DNA from 4 places in the Actinoallomurus sp. NBC_01490 genome. Region 1 is predicted to be linked to each of the others. Evidence: riboswitches for the same ligand, from Rfam matches in the RefSeq annotation. Region 1 holds a riboswitch; each other region holds the start of a gene.
What was found. A riboswitch is a leader RNA that binds a small molecule or an ion and turns the genes downstream of it on or off. The one in region 1 is predicted to bind cyclic di-AMP.

Region 1 (4,203 bases):
CCGCACGCCGGACCCGGGACGCCTGCTGCGGGCCTACCACGCCGCCGCGGTGACGTTGAACCTCTGCCGCGCCTTCACCCAGGGCGGGTACGCCGACCTGCGCCAGGTCCACGCGTGGAACCAGGACTTCGTGGCGAACAGCCCGGCCGGGCGCCGCTACGAGCGGCTCGCGGGCGAGATCGACCGGGCGCTGGCGTTCATGCACGCGGCCGGCGCCGACCCGGAGGAGTTCCACCGCGTCCAGCTCTACTCCAGCCACGAGGCGCTGATCCTCGACTACGAGCGGGCGCTGACCCGCATCGACTCGCGCTCCGGCCTGCCGTACGACGTGTCCGGGCACTTCCTGTGGATCGGCGAGCGCACCCGGCAGCTCGACGGCGCGCACGTGGAGTTCATGCGGCGCATCCGCAACCCGATCGGGGTCAAGCTCGGCCCGACGACCAGCGCCGAGGACGCCCTGGCGCTCATCGACAAGCTCGACCCCGAGCGCGAGCCGGGCCGCCTGACGTTCGTGATCCGCATGGGCGCCGGCCGCGTACGCGAGGCGCTGCCGCCGCTGGTGGAGAAGGTCACCGCGAGCGGGGCGCAGGTCGCGTGGATCTGCGACCCGATGCACGGCAACACGTTCGAGGCGGAGAGCGGCTACAAGACCCGCCGGTTCGACGACGTCGTGGCCGAGGTGGAGGGCTTCTTCGACGTCCACCGGTCGCTGGGCACCCACCCGGGCGGCGTCCACCTGGAGTTCACCGGCGACGACGTCACCGAGTGCGTGGGTGGCGGCCACGAGATCGTCGAAGACGACCTTCACCAGCGGTACGAGACCGCCTGCGACCCGCGCCTCAACCGCAGCCAGGCGCTCGACCTGGCGTTCATGGTCGCGGAGATGTACCGCACGACGAAGTGAGCGAGGGGCCCCGCGCCCGGGGCCCCTCGACTCATACGGCGCGTGCGCCGGTCAGGCGATGCGTACGTCTCTCAAGACGGCGCTTACGTCGATCAGACGATGCGCACGGCTCCGGCGAACGGGCGGGTGGCCAGGTCGGCGACCCGTACGTGATCGCCGGTGTGGGGCGCGTGGATGAACTTCCCGTCTCCCAGGTACATCCCCATGTGGTGGATGTCGGAGTAGAAGAACACCAGGTCGCCGGGCTGGAGCTGGCTCCGTGAGACGTGGACGCCGGCGTTCCACTGGTCGCCGCCGTAGTGCGGGAGGTTCACCCCGACCTGCTTGTACGCCCACATGGTCAGGCCGGAGCAGTCGAACCCCTTCCCGGGCGTGGCGCCGCCCCAGACGTACGGGACGCCCAGCTGCGTGAGCGCCGCGCGTACGGCGCCGATGGCCTTGGTGGACCCGCCCGGGATCTCCGGCACGCTCTCGCCGCGCTCGGCACGCTCGACGGCGTCCTTGAGCAGCGGCCTGCGCAGCTTGTCGAGCGTCTTGCCGATCGTCGCCTTCTTCTGCGCGAGCTGCGTCTTGAGCAGCGCCGACCGTGAAGCCCGGTCACGGGCGTTCTGCCAGGCACGCTCGGCGTTCTGGATCGCCTGGGTGAGCTGGCGGACCTGGGTGTCGTCCTGCTGGGTGAAGAAGTGCAGGGTCGCGGCCTGGTCCAGCAGCGCCTGCGGGTCTTTGGCGGAGAACAGCGCCGGCGCCTCGTCGGGCGCGCTGTGCATGTAGCGCAGCGCGGCCAGCCGGCCCACACGCTGCTGGATGGCCTTGAGGGCCTTGGTCTCGCGCTGCGAGGTCGCCTTGGCGATCGTGCTGGCGCGCTGGGCCTGCCGAAGCCGGACGCGCAGCCCGTCGTACTGCTCGGTGAGCTGTTCGAGCTGGGTGTTCAGCTGGTCGGCCTGCTGCCGGAGCGCGTCGATCCGGGGTGCCGGTTTCGCCTCGGCCGACGGCGACGGCAGGATCAGTCCGCCGGTGAGAAGAATGCCGGCGACCACGGTGTTGCGGCTGCGGTGCGGCCTATGATGCGCTTTCGCGGTTCGCGAAGGCTCCATTCAGGTGCTCCTCATTTCTCCTGGGCCGCCTACCGGGTTAGCTGACGGGTTCGGGCCAAGGAGAAGCCCTACCGGTTACGGATTCACCCCGGGACCGAGCGCGATGGGAGAGAGTCCCGTGAGGCGCTCCGTGAGTGGGTCCCCGGCTCGCCCGGCGCGCTGGCTTGCGCGCGAGGCGACTCGGCGGTCCGGCCGGGAACCGGCCGGTGACACCGTGGGACATTAACGGACCGTGACGTGATGGCCAACCGGAACATGCGGAGATGGCCTGGCGTCTTCAAGGATGGTCACTGTGGGTGATGCCGCTCTGGCCCTTTCCGCCTAGTGCAAAGCGAAGCCCGGCCGCGAAAGGCGGGATGTACACCGATCTCTCGGCGAACGCCCCGGCGGCCCGTGCGGGCGGCGTACAGTCAGAGCCCGTCCCTGTCGCAACCGCCGTTGACGCGGTCGAGGAACACGCTCAGACGGTCCCGTATCTCGGCCAGCGCGGTGATCTTCTCCTCGAGCTCGGCGAGCTTGCCCGCGATGACCGAAGCGCTCCCCGGGCACCGGTTCGCCTCGATGTCCTGGTCGAGGCAGGGCAGGAACGCGTGGAGGTCCTCGGCGGTGAAGCCGAGCGAGAGCAGCAGCCGGATGTTGCGGACCCGCAGGATGGAGTTCTCACCGTAGTCCCGGTACCGGTTCGCCGTACGCCGGGGGTGTAGCAGGCCCTGTTGTTCGTAGTAGCGCAGGGCACGGACGGTGGTTCCCGCCTCCCGGGCCAGTTCGCCGATCAACACGGTCGGAGATTACCTTTCGGGTGAACGCCCCTCATGCGATGTTGATCCCGCCGTCGACGCGGATCACCGAACCGGTCAGGTAGCCGGCCTCGGGGCGCGCGACGTTCACGATCCACCAGGCGATCTCCTCGGGCCGTGCGGGGCGCCCGAGCGGGACGCGGGCGAGCATCTCGTCGCGGCTCGCGGCGATCTCCTCAGGGGTGAACCCGGCGTGCGTCAGCACGGGTGTCTGCGTGATCCCAGGAGCGACCGAGACGACCCGGATGTTCCGAGGAGACAGCTCGACGGCCCAGGTGTGGGTCAGGAAGTCCAGGGCCACTTTCGTGGACCCGTAGACGGAGTTGCCCGGGAAGGCGCGCCCTGGGCCGTTGGCGGTGATGTTGACGATCGTGCCGCCTCCGTCCTCCAGCCGGGGCAGGGCGGCCTGAGTGAGCATCAGCGGGCCGATGAGGTTCGTGTCGAGCTGCTGCCGCGCGACGTCCCGGTCGATCGTGCCGAGCGGCGCCGGCCGGGTGATGGCGGCGTTGTTCACCAGGACGTCAAGCCGCCCGAACGCCTCGACCGCAGCGGTCACGATCCGGGCGGGCGCCTCGGGTGCCGCGACGTCGGCGGCGAACGTACGGATGCCGGGTCGTCCTTCGGCGGTCCGGTCGAGGTTCTCCGCGTTTCGGCCCACGACGAGCACCTGGGCACCCTCACGTGCGAACTGATGCGCCGTTGCCCGGCCGATCCCGGTGCCGCCACCGGTCACGATCACGCTCTGACCGTGGAGTGACGTCTTCGTCATATCCTGCCCGTCCTTGTCGTCTCTGGGTCCGCTCGGCCGTGCCGGGCGGTGTCGCGACGACGCTAAACGTTGACCCCGGCGTCAGGGTCAAGCGCGCGAGGGAGAACAGGCGGAGACGGGGAGGCCGCCGGCGCAGGCCGACCGAGCGCGAGATCGCGCTCCAGGGGCAGGGTCGGCCTGCAACGGGTCCACGTGCCGAGCCGACCGTTGAGATCGGACGTCCGGCTCGGTGCGGGACCGGGGAAAGCGGCAGTGCCGGGGCTCGGAGAAGAGGGCCCGGGCGATGACCGAGGGCCCTCCCACGGGCGGGGAGGGCCGGCTCGGGCTTCAGAGCCCGCTCTCAGACGTTGAGCGACTCTTCGGAGCTGGGCTGGGAGACCGCGGCGTGGAGGGTGTTCCAGAACGCCAGCTCGACGTCCTCCTCCAGCTCGGTGATCTTGCCCCAGAACTCCTTGTCCTCGGCCAGCGCGGCGGCCTCCGCGGACAGGACGGGCATGACCGCCGTACCGGCGTCCGCGGCGTCCAGGTCGGCCACGCTCATGTCGGCGGGCATCTCGACCGGCGTGCGGTGGTGCTTGCCGCGCTTGCGGACGCGGACGTTCGGGGTCGGCACCGGCACGCGGACCTTCGCCTTGCTCA
Region 2 (4,203 bases), 3.2 Mb from region 1:
CCGGGTCGCCCGCCGCAGCGGGCCGGCCCCGTCGGAGCTGCGCTCGCAGGAGCGGTCGCGGGTGGTGGTCACCCGGTCAGGTTCGCCGCCGGGGGCTGGTCGGTCGCGCCGAGTCGGCGGTGTTCGATGTGGTAGACGGCCTCGTCGAGCAGGGCGGCGACGTGGTCGTCGTAGAGGCGGTAGACGATGCTGCGCCCTTGCCGGTCGCCGGTGACGAGGCCGAGGTGGCGCAGGTGGCGGAGCTGGTGTGAGACCGCAGAGCGTTCCATGCCGACCGCGTCGGCGAGTTCGCCGACCGGGCAGGGCCCTTGGCGGAGCCGGGCCATGATGAGCAGCCGGCTCGGTGTGGCGAGGGCCTGCATCGTCTCGGCGACCGTCTTGGCGGTTTGAAGGTCGATCTGGGCGGCGGGGGTCGTTCGCCCGTCCACGCCGTGTCCCATGACGGCGATGCTACCGCGTGTCAACAGGTGAACAGGTATTCACATATTCTCCTATAATGGCCGGGCACGTCGGAGAGACCCCGGGGGAGCCGCCCTGTCATGAGCATGCTGGAGACCGTACGAGACGACGCCGCCGACCGGCGTGCGGCCAACCGCGCCATGGCGGTGTCGGCGGCCGGGCTCGCGATCACCGCGGTGGTGGAACTGGCCCTGGCCATGGTGACCGGATCGGTCGCCCTGCTCGGTGACGCGCTGCACAACCTGTCCGATGTGTCCACCTCGGCGGTGGTGTTCGCCGGGTTCTGGATCTCACGTCGGCCCCCGACCGCCCGCTATCCGTACGGGTATGAGCGTGCCGAGGACCTGTCCGGGCTGGGTGTGGCGCTGGTGATCTGGCTCAGTGCGCTGTTCGCCGGGTACGAGAGCGTGCGGAAGCTGCTCGACGCGGCGCCCACGAGTCATCCGGCCGTCGGCATGGCCGGTGCGGCCGTCGGCATTGTTGGCAACCAGCTGGTGGCCCGCTACAAGCTGAAGGTCGGGCGGCGTATCCGGTCCGCGACGTTGATCGCCGACGCCAAGCACTCGTGGCTGGACGCCATCTCCTCCGTCGGAGCGCTGATCGGGCTGGCGCTCGTCATCGCCGGATACCGGTGGGGCGACCCGATCGCCGGCTTCGCCGTCACATTGTTCATCTGCCATGTCGGCGTGGAGGTCACCCGAGAGATGGTCCACCGCCTGATGGACGGCGTCGACCCCGATGACCTTGACGCCGCCAAGGCCGCGGCCGCGCGGGTGCCCGGAGTGCGGTCGGCCGAGGTCCGCGGACGCTGGATGGGCCGCACGCTGGCGCTCGAGGTCGAAACCGGTCTCGGCGACGGTCTCAACCTCGCCGACGCGGATCGGATCAACGCCTCCGTCGAGGAGAGCGTACGGGCCGCGGTTCCGGCGGCGGGCCTGGTGCACGCCCACGCTCATTCCACGGCCGAGACGGCCTGACCCGCCGCGATCTCCTAATCTCCGTAGGAGCAGCTGTGGTGTCACCTCGCACACCGCCTGTTCCTTTGCCCCACCGCGTACAGGATCCGGGCCAGATGAGTGTTCCGTGCTGGGAGTTAGCGAATGTCGCATTTGGGGCTGATGTTGTGTTTGATTACGGTCTCTACTACGTTGCGTCGTAGCCGGGCTGTGTCATGTCTTCATCCGAAGGCGGGGCCCGGACGCCTAATCCGGTGGCGCCGCCAGCGTCGTTGGAGCCGGGGACCCATGTCTTTGGGGTGAATCCGCCGTGTGCGGTAGGGCTTCTCCTGGCCCGAACCCGTCAGCTAACCCGGTCGGCGGGTTAGGGAGAGATATGGATCCGGTAGGCCAGAAGCTGCTGCACATCGCCAGGACCGAACTCGGTTACAGCGAAAAGAGCAGCGGCTACACCAAGTACGGGAACTGGTACGGCGAGCACGTCGCCCACGGCGGCGGCTACGACACCGCACCGTGGTGTGACATGTTCCTCGCCTGGGCCGCCGACAAGGCGGGCGTCGAGGACTGGACGGGGGAGTTCGCCTCCACGCCTGATCACGCGAGCTGGTTCCAGAAGCACCACGCGTGGGGCCACAACCCCGAGCCGGGCGCCATCGTGTTCTTCTCCTTCTCGGGCGGCAAGAGCATCGGCGACATCGAACACGTCGGGATCGTGGAGAAGGTCCACGGCGATAAGCTCACCACCATCGAGGCGAACCACAACAACAAGCTCGGACGCGCCGATCGCGATGTCAGCCAGGTCGTCGGCTTCGGCTATCCCGCCAAGGTCAAGGTGAAGGGCAAGCCCGTACCGGGGACGGAGCAGAAGTACCAGCCGAAGCACTCGGCACCGGCGCTGTCGCCGCGGGAGATCGTCGGGGACGTCGGGGCGCAGCAGCAGGTGGCGCAGACTTCTCACGCGGCGCCGGAGCAGCCGTTGGTCGACCAGAGCGGGATGCTGACCGGGCTGCTGGCCGTCGTGGTGTTCGGCACGGCCACGCTGGCGATCGCCAGGTCCAGGGTGAAGGTGCCGGTCCCCGCGTCCGGCGTTCAGCTCCGCAAGCGCGGGAAGCACCACCGCAGGCCGGTGGAGCTCCCCGCCGAGATGACTCCGGCGCACCTCGACGAGGCCGACGTCGGTACGGCGGTGATGCCGGCCTTCACGGCCGAGGCGGCGGCCCAAGCGGAAGATCGCGAGTTCTGGGGGAGGATCTCCGCCCTGGAGGAGGATGAGGAACTGGCGTTCTGGGACTCGATGCACTCGGTGATGGCGAGCGCTCGCCCGTCGGAGCGCGCGTCCGCGATGGCCGGTATGTAGGAGCCGGGTGGGCAGGAAACCGTCCGCCGCGCCGATCCGCGCGGTCCGGCCCCTGGAGGGCGGGTTGCCCCTGCGGACCTTCGAGGAGTACCGGTCCGCGGGGCGGCTCGTCCGCCGGGAGCTGGATGACGCGGAGCGCCTGCGCCGTGAACTTCTCCGTGGGCGTACGGCACCGCGTCGGTTCCCGCCTGACTTCGCGGGGCGGCTGCTGGCGGTCTGGAACGCCTACGTCCTGCAGATGGTCGGGGAGCACTTGCTCGATGCGGTGCGGGTTCGCACTCTCGGCGCCGTACGCCCCGAGGCGTCGGCTCGGATACTGGCGTTCCTGGGTCCGGCGAGCCGCTGGATGTCTCAGGCCGGCCCCGCCGCGGCCGACGCCTCGTACCGGATCGAGGAGCAGGTGCACCTTCCGGCCGAGCCACCGGGGTGGCCGAACCGGACGTACGGTCCTTATCCACTGTCGACCGCGATGGCGGCGGCCCTCCGGGCGGTTCACGCACGGGGCGGCTCCACCCTGGCGGACCATGTCCGGGCGCCGGTCAGGGATGAGGAGGATCTGTTCTGGCTTCACTGGCTACTCGACAACGCCGCCGCGGCGATCGAGTACACGGAGCAGCCGGACCTCGATGAACCGTCATGGTCGGCGATGACCGCCGCCTATCTGCGGTACGCGCTCCGGATGCTGTTCCTCTTCGGCCAGGTCGCCGCGATGCCCGCCCTGCTCGACGCCCGAGACCCCACCACCGTGGTCTCGCTCGTCGCCCGCGGCCCGTCGAGGATCGACATCTGGTCTCTCACCGATCCGGGTCGGCGCACACTGTGGCGCTCACGTCCATCGGCGCGCGCGGCGGTCGAGAAGATGTGGGCCGCGGACCCGTGGCCGGGGGCGACCGTCCGGGTCCAGGCGCAGATCGACGCGGCGCTCCGGACGGGCGCGATCGTCTTCGCCACCGACCGGGCCGGCGAGCGGCTCGGATGCTTCTACCGGTGTCCCTGGCCGGCGGTGTACGAGGTGCGCAGGCCCGTCACGATCGGCGGCACTCACCTGCTGCCGATGGAGCACTTCACCTTCGACGCGCTCGGCGAGGGGCATGGCCGAGGCGGCCGGATCGTCGTGTCGGTGTTCGTACCCGCCGTCGCTGCGGTCGGATGAGACGAGCCGGCTCGCCGGGCCGTCTGTGCGAGATCTGTCAGGGCCGGCTGGCGCCCACGTAGTGCGAGACGTACCAGGGGTTGGACATGCTGTCGAACTTCACGACGCTGCCGGTGTGGGGGGCGTGGATGAACCTGCCACCGCCGACGTACATGCCCTCGTGGCCGAGGTTGTCGAAGTAGACCAGGTCGCCGGGCTGCAGGTCCGATTTGGCGACGTGGCGGGTGGCGGCGTACTGGTCGGGGACGACGCGGGGGAGGCTGACGCCGGCGGCGCGC
Region 3 (4,203 bases), 3.9 Mb from region 1:
CTGCGCGGCGCACGCCGCCTTGAGGAAGCCGATGTCGAACGGCGCGTTGTGCGCCACCAGCACGGCCCCGCGCGCGAACTCCAGGAACGCCGGCAGCACCTGTTCGATGCGTGGAGCCGCGACGACCATCTGCTGGGTGATGCCGGTCAGCACGGTGATGAACGGGGGGATCGCCATGCCCGGGTCGACGAGCGTGCCGAACTCGCCCAGGACCTCGCCGCCGCGCACCTTGACCGCGCCGATCTCGGTGATGGCGTCGTCGCGTGCCGAGCCGCCGGTGGTCTCCAGGTCGACGACCACGAAGGTCACTCCGATGAGGGGGGTGCCGAGATCGTCGAGGGTGCCCTGCACGGCAGGGCCTTCGGGGGCCATGGCAGGCACCGTACGGCCGGGTACCGACAAGCCGGCCCGCGCGGGGCCTCCGGAAGGGATTCGGCGGCCGTCGCCGGCGACGAGGACCGGGGCATTCGTCGGAGGATCGCCTACTCCGGGGTGTCCTGCCGTCTACGCTGGGCAGCGACGGCGGTACGGGCGCCCCGGCGGTATGTTCGCCGGGCGCACGACCCGACCACTCGTGAGGAGAAAGATCATCGACACCGGCCCGGGTGAGCATCTCGACCAGCCGTTGCCAGAGGCGGTGCGGCAACGTGTGGTCGAGTTCGCCGCGCACACCGTCGGCGTGCTGCCGGGCGACCAGGTCCCGGCGCCGCTGCGGCGCGTCGCGCGGTTCGAGCCGCGCCGCCGGGCCCGGCTGGCGGCCACGCCGATCGCGGCCCAGCTGGCGAAGGACGACGTGTTCCGCGAGCGCGTCGCCGAGTCCGTCCGCGAGGACCACGCCGAGCTGGCCACGGCGCTGGAGTCGGGCACGGTCCCGGCCGCGGCCGACCCGGTGACCGTCGCCGCCCTGGCGTACCTCATGCGGCCGCCGGGCTGGACCGAGCGGGTCGAGACGGCGCGGCGCGACCTCGAACGCTCGGCCCTCGCGGCCGACGAGGCCGCGACGATCCGCAAGGTGGCCGAGCTTCACGAACAGATCGCCGCGGCCAAGGCGACACGCTCGGAGGAGATCGAAAAGCTCCGCGCCGAACTGCGCGCCTCACGGGCGGAGAACGCCGAGCTGCGCAAGAAGCTGCACGAGAGCCGCACGCGCGCCAAGCGCGAGCACGCGCGGGCGGAGGAGCTGGACCGCCAGGCGGGGGAGGAGCGCGCCGCCGCGTCGGCGGCGGCGGCCGCGGCCGAGGCGGAGCTGCGCCGGCTGCGCGCCCGGCTGTCGCAGGCCGAGTCGGCCGCCGAGAGCGCCCGCCGCGCCGCCCGCGAGGGACGCAACCTCGACGACACCCGGCTGCGGGTGCTGCTCGACGCGCTGACCGACGCCGCGCGCGGCCTGCGCGAGGAGATCGGGCTGCCGACCGGCATCACCCGGCCGGCCGACAACGTCGGCGCTGTGACGCCCCAGCGGCCCGGTCACCGCACGCTGCCGGGCCGGGCGCTGGCCGACAGCGACCCGGCGCTGCTCGACCAGCTCCTCACGCTGCCGCAGGTGCACCTCATCATCGACGGATACAACGTCACCAAGACCGGGTACGGCGACCTTCCCCTGTCGGACCAGCGGTCCCGCCTCGTGTCGGGCGTCGGCGTCCTGCACGCCCAGACCAAGGCCGAGGTGACCGTCGTGTTCGACGGAGCCGAGCTGGACGCCCCGGTCGCGGTGCAGGCGCCGCGCGGGGTGCGCGTGCTGTTCAGCGCGCCCGGCCAGACCGCCGACGACCTCATCGGCCAGCTCGTACGCGCGGAGCCGAGCGGGCGGGCGGTGGTGGTCATCTCCTCCGACCAGGAGGTGTGCGACGCCGCCCGGCGCGCCGACGCGCGGCCCGCTCCGGCGTCACTGCTGCTGAGGCGCCTCAGCCGCACGTGAGGCGTTTCTGTCGGTGCCTCGTCCTACCGTCTGTGTCATGACGCCGACACGAGGAGGCACGATGCTCATCGACTGCGAAAAGTGTGAGCTACGCAACGTCGGGTGCGCGGACTGCGTGGTCTCGTTCATGCTGGGCGATCCGGTCGAAGCCGTGGAGATCAGCGACGGTGAGCGCCGTGCGCTGGACGTTCTCGCGGAGGGCGGCATGCTTCCCCCGCTCCGCCTGACGATCTCCGACGGGCGCGCCTCGTAATCACTTGTGCGCACGCTGCTGCCAGATTGACGGAAATTGCGAGTATTCCCGTAGAAGCGGTTGTTACCAGGGTGATACTTGACTAGTCTCACGCGCTGAGTCAGTCGCTCGTTCGTCGCCCCCCAGGCGACGGCGACAGGCTCCCGCCGAGTCGACACGGCATTCCCGGGGACCTTCCGTCGAGGGTCACCCATCGCCGTACCGAGCCGGGGAACCAGGTTCCAGGGGTGAATCGGAGCGTTCGCGTTCCGTAGGGCGACTTCCACGCCCGAATCCGTCAGCTAACCCGGTAGGCGGTCCTTGGGAGAGGGGCGTGCCGCGATCGTGGCAACAGAGCGCAGTTCCGGCGGTGCCACCGTCGGCTGGCTGCCGGGAGGCAGAGTCGGGGCACGTGCCCTGGCGACCCTGTGCGTAGCGGCGTCGGCGGCGCTGGTGCTGCCGTCCGTGCCTGCCGAAGCAGCGCCGAAGCCGACGCTGAAAGAGAGCCAGGCCAAGCTCAAGAAGCTGAATTCCCAGGTAGACCACCAGGACAACGTCTACAACAAGGCCAAAGAAGAGCGCCAGGCCGCCAAGAAAAAGTACGACGCTCTGCGAAAGTCGGTCGCCGAGGACCAAAAGACCTACGAGCACCTTCGTGAGCGGGTCGCCCAACTCGCCGCCGCCGCGTACAAGAGCGGCGACTCCGGCGACCTGCCGACCCTCGTGTCGGCGAACAACCCCGAAGACGTGCTCGACCAGATCTCGGTGTTCACCCAGGTAGCGCACAACCGCTCCACCGAGGTCACCCAGTTCCTCAACGCCGCGCAGCTGCTGCAGCGCCAGAAGGCGCAGGCGCAGCAGGCCGCCGCCGACCTCAACGCGAAGCTCAAGTCCGAAAAGGCGCAGCTCGACAAGCTGAAGAAGCAGGCCGCGCAGCAGCAGTCCCTGGTCAACAGGCTCGGCGGCGGCGCTTCCGGCGGCAGCCATGGCGGCACCTACAACGGGCCGGCGTCCGGCCCCGCCCGCCTCGCCCTGGAGTACGCCTACGCCCACAAGGGCGATCCGTACAAGTACGGCGGCGCCGGACCGAACAGCTTCGACTGCTCCGGGCTGGTGATGATGGCCTGGCGTCACGCCGGCGTCAGCCTGCCCCGCGTCGTGCCGGACCAGTACAACGCCACCCGCCGCGTGGCCCGCTCGGACCTCCAGCCCGGCGACCTGGTCTTCTTCGACAACCTGGGCCACGTCGGCCTGTACGTCGGCAACAACCAGTTCATCCACGCACCGCACACGGGCACGGTCGTCCAAATCGAGAGCCTGAGCGGCTACTACAGCTCGAACTACTACGGCGCGGGCCGTCCGTAGGGAGCTGACAACAGTGGAGATGAAGCGTTCAACCATGTCCAAAACCAGTCGTTGGATCGTCGGTACCGCCGGAGCGGCCATCGTCGCCGGGCTCGTCCTGCCCGCCGCCCCCGCGGAGGCCAAGCCGACCCCCTCGCTGAGCGCCGCCAAGCAGCAGCTCGCCAAGCTCAACGACCAGGTCGACCAGCTGGCCAACCAGTACAACAAGGCCAAGGAGGACTGGAAGGCCGCGCAGAGCCACCTCAAGGCGCTCAAGTCCTCCGTCACGGTCGAGCAGGCGACGTTCAACCAGCTGCACACCCGGGTCGCCCAGCTCGCTGCGGCGGAGTACAAGGAGGGCGGCGCGGCGGGTGACATCCCCCAGTTCCTGTCGGCCAACGACCCCGAGGCCGTGCTCGACCAGATGTCGGCCTTCACCAAGGTCTCCAGCAACCGCGCGGCGGAGCTGAACCAGTTCCTGGCGTCCGCGCAGCGGCTGGAGCGGCAGAAGGCGCTGGCGGAGCAGGCGGCCGAGCAGCTCAAGCAGCAGAAGGACCAGGTCGACAAGCAGCGCGCGGCGGCCAACGCGGCGATCAGGAAGCAGCTTCGCCTGATCGACAGGCTGGGCGCCAACATCGACCCGGGCTCGTCCAAGGCCAACTGCTCGATCCTGGCGACCGGCCGCGCCGAGACGGTGCTGAAGTACGCCTGC
Region 4 (4,203 bases), 260 kb from region 1:
GCTGCGGTTCATCGGCACCGGCGCGCTCAGCGCCGCCGTCCCCGCCGACCCGAGGGGGCGGGCGAGATGACCCTCACCTTCGAACGCCCGACCGCCGCGCTCGACCTGACCGACATCGTCGAGTCGGCCGCCGACGCCCTCGAAGAGGCCCCGGCCGAGGAGATCGTCCGCTGGGCGATCGCGACGTTCGGCGACCGGATCTGCGTGACGTCCTCGATGAAGGACGCCGTGCTGGTGGATATCGCCGCCAAGATCCGGCCGGGCATCGACGTGCTCTTCGTCGACACGGGCTACCACTTCGCCGAGACGATCGGCACCCGTGACGCCGTCGAGGCGGTCTACCCGGTCAACGTGGTGAACGTCACATCCTCGCGTACGGTCGCCGAGCAGGAACGCGACCTGGGTCCCCGGCTCTACGGCCGGAATCCGGACCTGTGCTGCCACCTGCGCAAGGTCGAGCCGCTGAACCGCGCCCTGGAGCCGTACCTCGCGTGGATCACCGGGATCCGCCGCGAGGAGACCGCGCACCGCCGCGGGGCCAGGGTCGTGGAGTGGAACGCCTCGCGCGGGAAGGTCAAGGTCAACCCGCTCGCCCGGTGGACGCACGAGCAGCTCGGCGCGTACATCGAGGAGAACGGCATCCTCGTCAACCCGCTGCAGTACGACGGCTACCCCTCCATCGGCTGCGAGCCGTGCACCCAGCGGGTCGCGCCCGGCGACGATCCGCGCAGCGGCCGGTGGGCCGGCACCGGTAAGTCCGAATGCGGCATCAACCTCTGATCACCTGCGCGCCCCCGCCGCCTCTGGTGGCGGTGGCGCACGGCAGCCGGGACCCGCGTGCGGCGGCGACGGTCGAGGACCTGCTCGACCTCGTACGCCGCCGGTCCGGGCTGCGGGTGATGACGTCCTACCTCGACCACGCGCCGCCGACGCCCGGCCAGGCGCTGGGGGCGCTCGCCGGCGACGGCGCCGGCGAGGCCGCCGTCCTCCCCCTCCTGCTGACCGCCGCGTACCACAGCAAGACCGACATCCCCGGCGCGCTGACCGAGGTGCGCCGGGACCACCCGCGGATGCGCCTGTGGTACGGCGCGACGCTCGGGCCGCACCCGCTGATGATCTCCGCCCTGGAGCGGAGGCTGGCCGAGGCCGGTGTGACGCCCGATCCGGACACGGCCCTCGTGCTGGCCGCCGCGGGGTCGAGCGACCCGTCGGCCAACGCGACGATCGGCCGGATGGCCCGCGGCTGGCGCGGATGGCGGCGTGTCGTCCCCGCCTACGCCTCCGCCGCGCGCCCCACGCCGGCCGAGGCCGTACGCGGGCTGCTGGACGCCGGGGCTCCGCGGGTCGCGGTCGCCTCCTACTTCCTCGCCCCCGGCTACTTCGCCGACAAGGTCCGCGACGAGTCGCTCGCGGCCGGGGCGACGGCGGTCTCGGCGGCGCTCGGCGCCGCGCCCGAGCTCGTAGAGATCATCAAGCAGCGCTACACCGAGATCATCACGCTCGGTGATCAAGCAGCTGTCGGCTGAAAACCCTTATTTCACCGGGGTTTCGGGCTTGACAGACCAGCCCATGTGATCTTCTCGCAGGTCAGAGCCGGGGGATGTCCATATTTACCCTTTACGGCCCGAAATATGTTTGCTATGTTCGGTTGACCGACGACGCCCCCCATGCGCCGTCCGTAACATCTCCGCCGGCCAGGGCCTGCCCACCAGCACCACCGCGTGCGGCACGCGACGACGCGTGAGAGGGGCCCCCCTTCCGGGCCGCGACGGTTCATAACCAAGAGCGCCGCTCCGCGCATCCCTTGCGATCCCCCCTCATGGATCCACCTCCGATGCCGGTTCGGCAACGCGCCGCATCCGCCGCGAAGCGACGGAGCCGGACCCCGTGTCTCTGACAGGGCGTGTGGCACGCCTCCAGTGTGCCCGCAGGGCGACTTCCCGCCCGAGCCCGTGGGGTGATCGGCAGGCGCCGGGAAGTCAGGAGTGCACCGGACGAATGGACGACAAGATCCCCTAGACCTGAGAGAAGTGGCCGTACACACGGCCCGCCATCCCCCTGTTCTTCGAGCCGTCCCCTCAGACGGCTCCCGCTGAATCCGCACTTCGCGGAACCGGGGACCCACCGCACCACTGGGGTGAATCGGCGCATCCCCTTTGCGCCGTAGGGCAGCTTCCACGCCCGAACCCGTCAGCTAACCCGGTAAGCGGCATGGAAGCAAAGGAGTGCTCGAACGTGTCAGGTCGACACAAGAAGTCATGCCGTCTGCTGCGTAACACCAGACTCGGCGGTTCCCTCGCCGCCGTCACCGCCGTCGGCGCGACCGCGATCAGCCTGATCGCGGCGGCCCCGGCCGGATCCTCCCAGAAGGTCGACGCGGTCTCGGCCGGAGCAGTGGCGACCGTGCCCCACGACGCCGCGTCCCCCAAGAAGCCGGACACGCTGGCCCTGGCCGACAAGAAGGCCGGCAACGTCAACACCGAGAAGCGCCAGGTGCTGCCCAGCGCGAGCGACGCGCTGAAACTCGCCGAGTCCCAGGTGGGCGTCACCGAGGACTCCTCCGGTGGCGGCACCAAGTTCCAGCAGTGGTTCGTCTCCTCTCCGTGGGCCGAGCGCGGCGTCCAGCGCGACGGCGGCAAGGTCTCCGACTACGCCAACGCGAACTGGTGCGACATGTTCGTGTCCTGGATCGGCGCCAAGCTGGGCGTGAAGGGAATGGGCGCGGACGCCTTCACCCGTACCCACGCCCAGTGGTTCAAGGACCAGGGCCGCTGGGGTGAGGACGCGACGCCCGGCGCCGTGGTCTTCTTCTCCTGGAGCGGGAGCAAGTCGATCGACGACATCGACCACGTCGGCATGGTCATCAAGGACAACCACGACGGCACCATCCAGACCATCGAGGGCAACACCGACAACGCCGTAAAGATCCGCACGCGCGACAAGTCGTCGGTCGTCGGCTACGGCTACCCCGAGTACGGCTCCAGCGACGCCTGAGCCCTCTCCCCGCCCCGGCCGCGCGCCGGCCGGGGCGGCCCGCCCTGCACGTCGTCTCCGACTCCCCTGTGCTGAGAGGCCATCCCCCCATGTTCGAATTCGCCAAGCATTCCCTGGATCGATTCTCCACCAAGACGATCGCCTCGGTGGCGACCGGCGTCGTCGTGGCCGGCGCCGGCCTGTCCGTCGCGCTCACCCACTCCGCCGACTCGTCCCCGGCCGCCCGTACGAGCAGCGTGCAGGTGACGCAGGAGGACTCGGGCCTGCTGGGTCCCGGCTCGGAGGGCCACGCGGTCAAGCTGCCCCGGCAGGCCCCCACTGAGAAGGCCGACAAGAAGGCCGCCATGCCGGGCGGCGTCTCCACCGGCACGTCGTTCTGGGACGCGGAGACCGCGTCGGGCAAGCCGATGTCGTTCCACACGATCGCCAGCCCGTACTGGCCGCTCGGCACCAAGGTGAAGATCACCGTCGGCAAGAAGAGCGCCGTCGGCGTGGTCGAGGACTTCGGCCCGGCCGAATGGGCGGTCGCCCAGCACAACCCGCCGGCCATCATCGACCTGTCCGAGGAGATGATGCAGTACTTCACCGGCACCCGGTCCAACTCGATCCCGATCAAGTTCCAGGTGCTGCAGCTGGGCGACGGCCCCGTCTACCGCCACTCGGGCACCGGTTACGACATGGCGACCGGAGTCTCCGAGAAGTAGCCCTTTCCCGCCCCCATCCCCCCTGGGGGCGTTCGGGGCCCCTCCTGCCCGAGGGGCCCCGAACCTATTTCCACGGTTGCGTCGAAGAAGTGAACTGCGGTTCAATTCTTGTGTGCCGTACCGCCGCACGCCCCGCGTCGAGGCGCGCCTGAGCGCCTCGCGGGAGCGCATCCTGTCCGCCGCGCTCGCGATCGTCGCCGAGCACGGCTACGCGGGATGCTCGGTGGCCGCCGTGGCGCGCCGGGCGGGTGTCGCCACCGGCAGCGTCTACCGCCACTTCCCGGCAAAGGCCGACCTGGTCGCGGAGGTGTTCCGCACGGCGTCCCGGCGCGAGGTGGACGCCGTCGCGCGAGCGGCGACCCTGGAGGGCACCGCCGCCGAGGCGGTCGCCGCGGTGATCGAGACCTTCGCGGGCCGCGCGCTGCGGGCCCCGCGGATGGCCTACGCGCTGCTCGCCGAGCCGGCCGACCCGGCCGTCGACGCCGAGCGGCTGGTGTTCCGGCGC

Region 2: another riboswitch for cyclic di-AMP. It lies ahead of OG417_RS51360 (CHAP domain-containing protein); the one in region 1 lies ahead of OG417_RS36645 (C40 family peptidase).
Region 3: another riboswitch for cyclic di-AMP. It lies ahead of OG417_RS19545 (C40 family peptidase); the one in region 1 lies ahead of OG417_RS36645 (C40 family peptidase).
Region 4: another riboswitch for cyclic di-AMP. It lies ahead of OG417_RS37925 (CHAP domain-containing protein); the one in region 1 lies ahead of OG417_RS36645 (C40 family peptidase).

Annotation. Positions count from the first base shown of each region.
Region 1 covers NZ_CP109433.1:7,954,029-7,958,231, reverse strand. Annotated here, with positions in the region: gene OG417_RS36650 (class II 3-deoxy-7-phosphoheptulonate synthase) at 1-904, shown strand, start outside; gene OG417_RS36645 (C40 family peptidase) at 997-1,998, opposite strand; cyclic di-AMP (ydaO/yuaA leader) riboswitch at 2,010-2,165, opposite strand; gene OG417_RS36640 (MerR family transcriptional regulator) at 2,409-2,777, opposite strand; gene OG417_RS36635 (SDR family NAD(P)-dependent oxidoreductase) at 2,809-3,564, opposite strand; gene OG417_RS36630 (CHAP domain-containing protein) at 3,905-4,203, opposite strand, start outside.
Region 2 covers NZ_CP109433.1:11,124,685-11,128,887, reverse strand. Annotated here, with positions in the region: gene OG417_RS51370 (ArsR/SmtB family transcription factor) at 69-440, opposite strand; gene OG417_RS51365 (cation diffusion facilitator family transporter) at 540-1,436, shown strand; cyclic di-AMP (ydaO/yuaA leader) riboswitch at 1,649-1,792, shown strand; gene OG417_RS51360 (CHAP domain-containing protein) at 1,792-2,772, shown strand; gene OG417_RS51355 (hypothetical protein) at 2,780-3,925, shown strand; gene OG417_RS51350 (C40 family peptidase) at 3,963-4,203, opposite strand, start outside.
Region 3 covers NZ_CP109433.1:4,072,396-4,076,598, forward strand. Annotated here, with positions in the region: gene OG417_RS19530 (DEDD exonuclease domain-containing protein) at 1-372, opposite strand, end outside; gene OG417_RS19535 (NYN domain-containing protein) at 575-1,915, shown strand; gene OG417_RS19540 (hypothetical protein) at 1,953-2,168, shown strand; cyclic di-AMP (ydaO/yuaA leader) riboswitch at 2,353-2,480, shown strand; gene OG417_RS19545 (C40 family peptidase) at 2,493-3,512, shown strand; gene OG417_RS19550 (C40 family peptidase) at 3,547-4,203, shown strand, end outside.
Region 4 covers NZ_CP109433.1:8,218,699-8,222,901, forward strand. Annotated here, with positions in the region: gene OG417_RS37910 (Insertion element protein) at 1-70, shown strand, start outside; gene OG417_RS37915 (phosphoadenylyl-sulfate reductase) at 67-780, shown strand; gene OG417_RS37920 (sirohydrochlorin chelatase) at 762-1,526, shown strand; cyclic di-AMP (ydaO/yuaA leader) riboswitch at 2,081-2,224, shown strand; gene OG417_RS37925 (CHAP domain-containing protein) at 2,236-2,994, shown strand; gene OG417_RS37930 (hypothetical protein) at 3,084-3,698, shown strand; gene OG417_RS37935 (TetR/AcrR family transcriptional regulator) at 3,811-4,203, shown strand, end outside.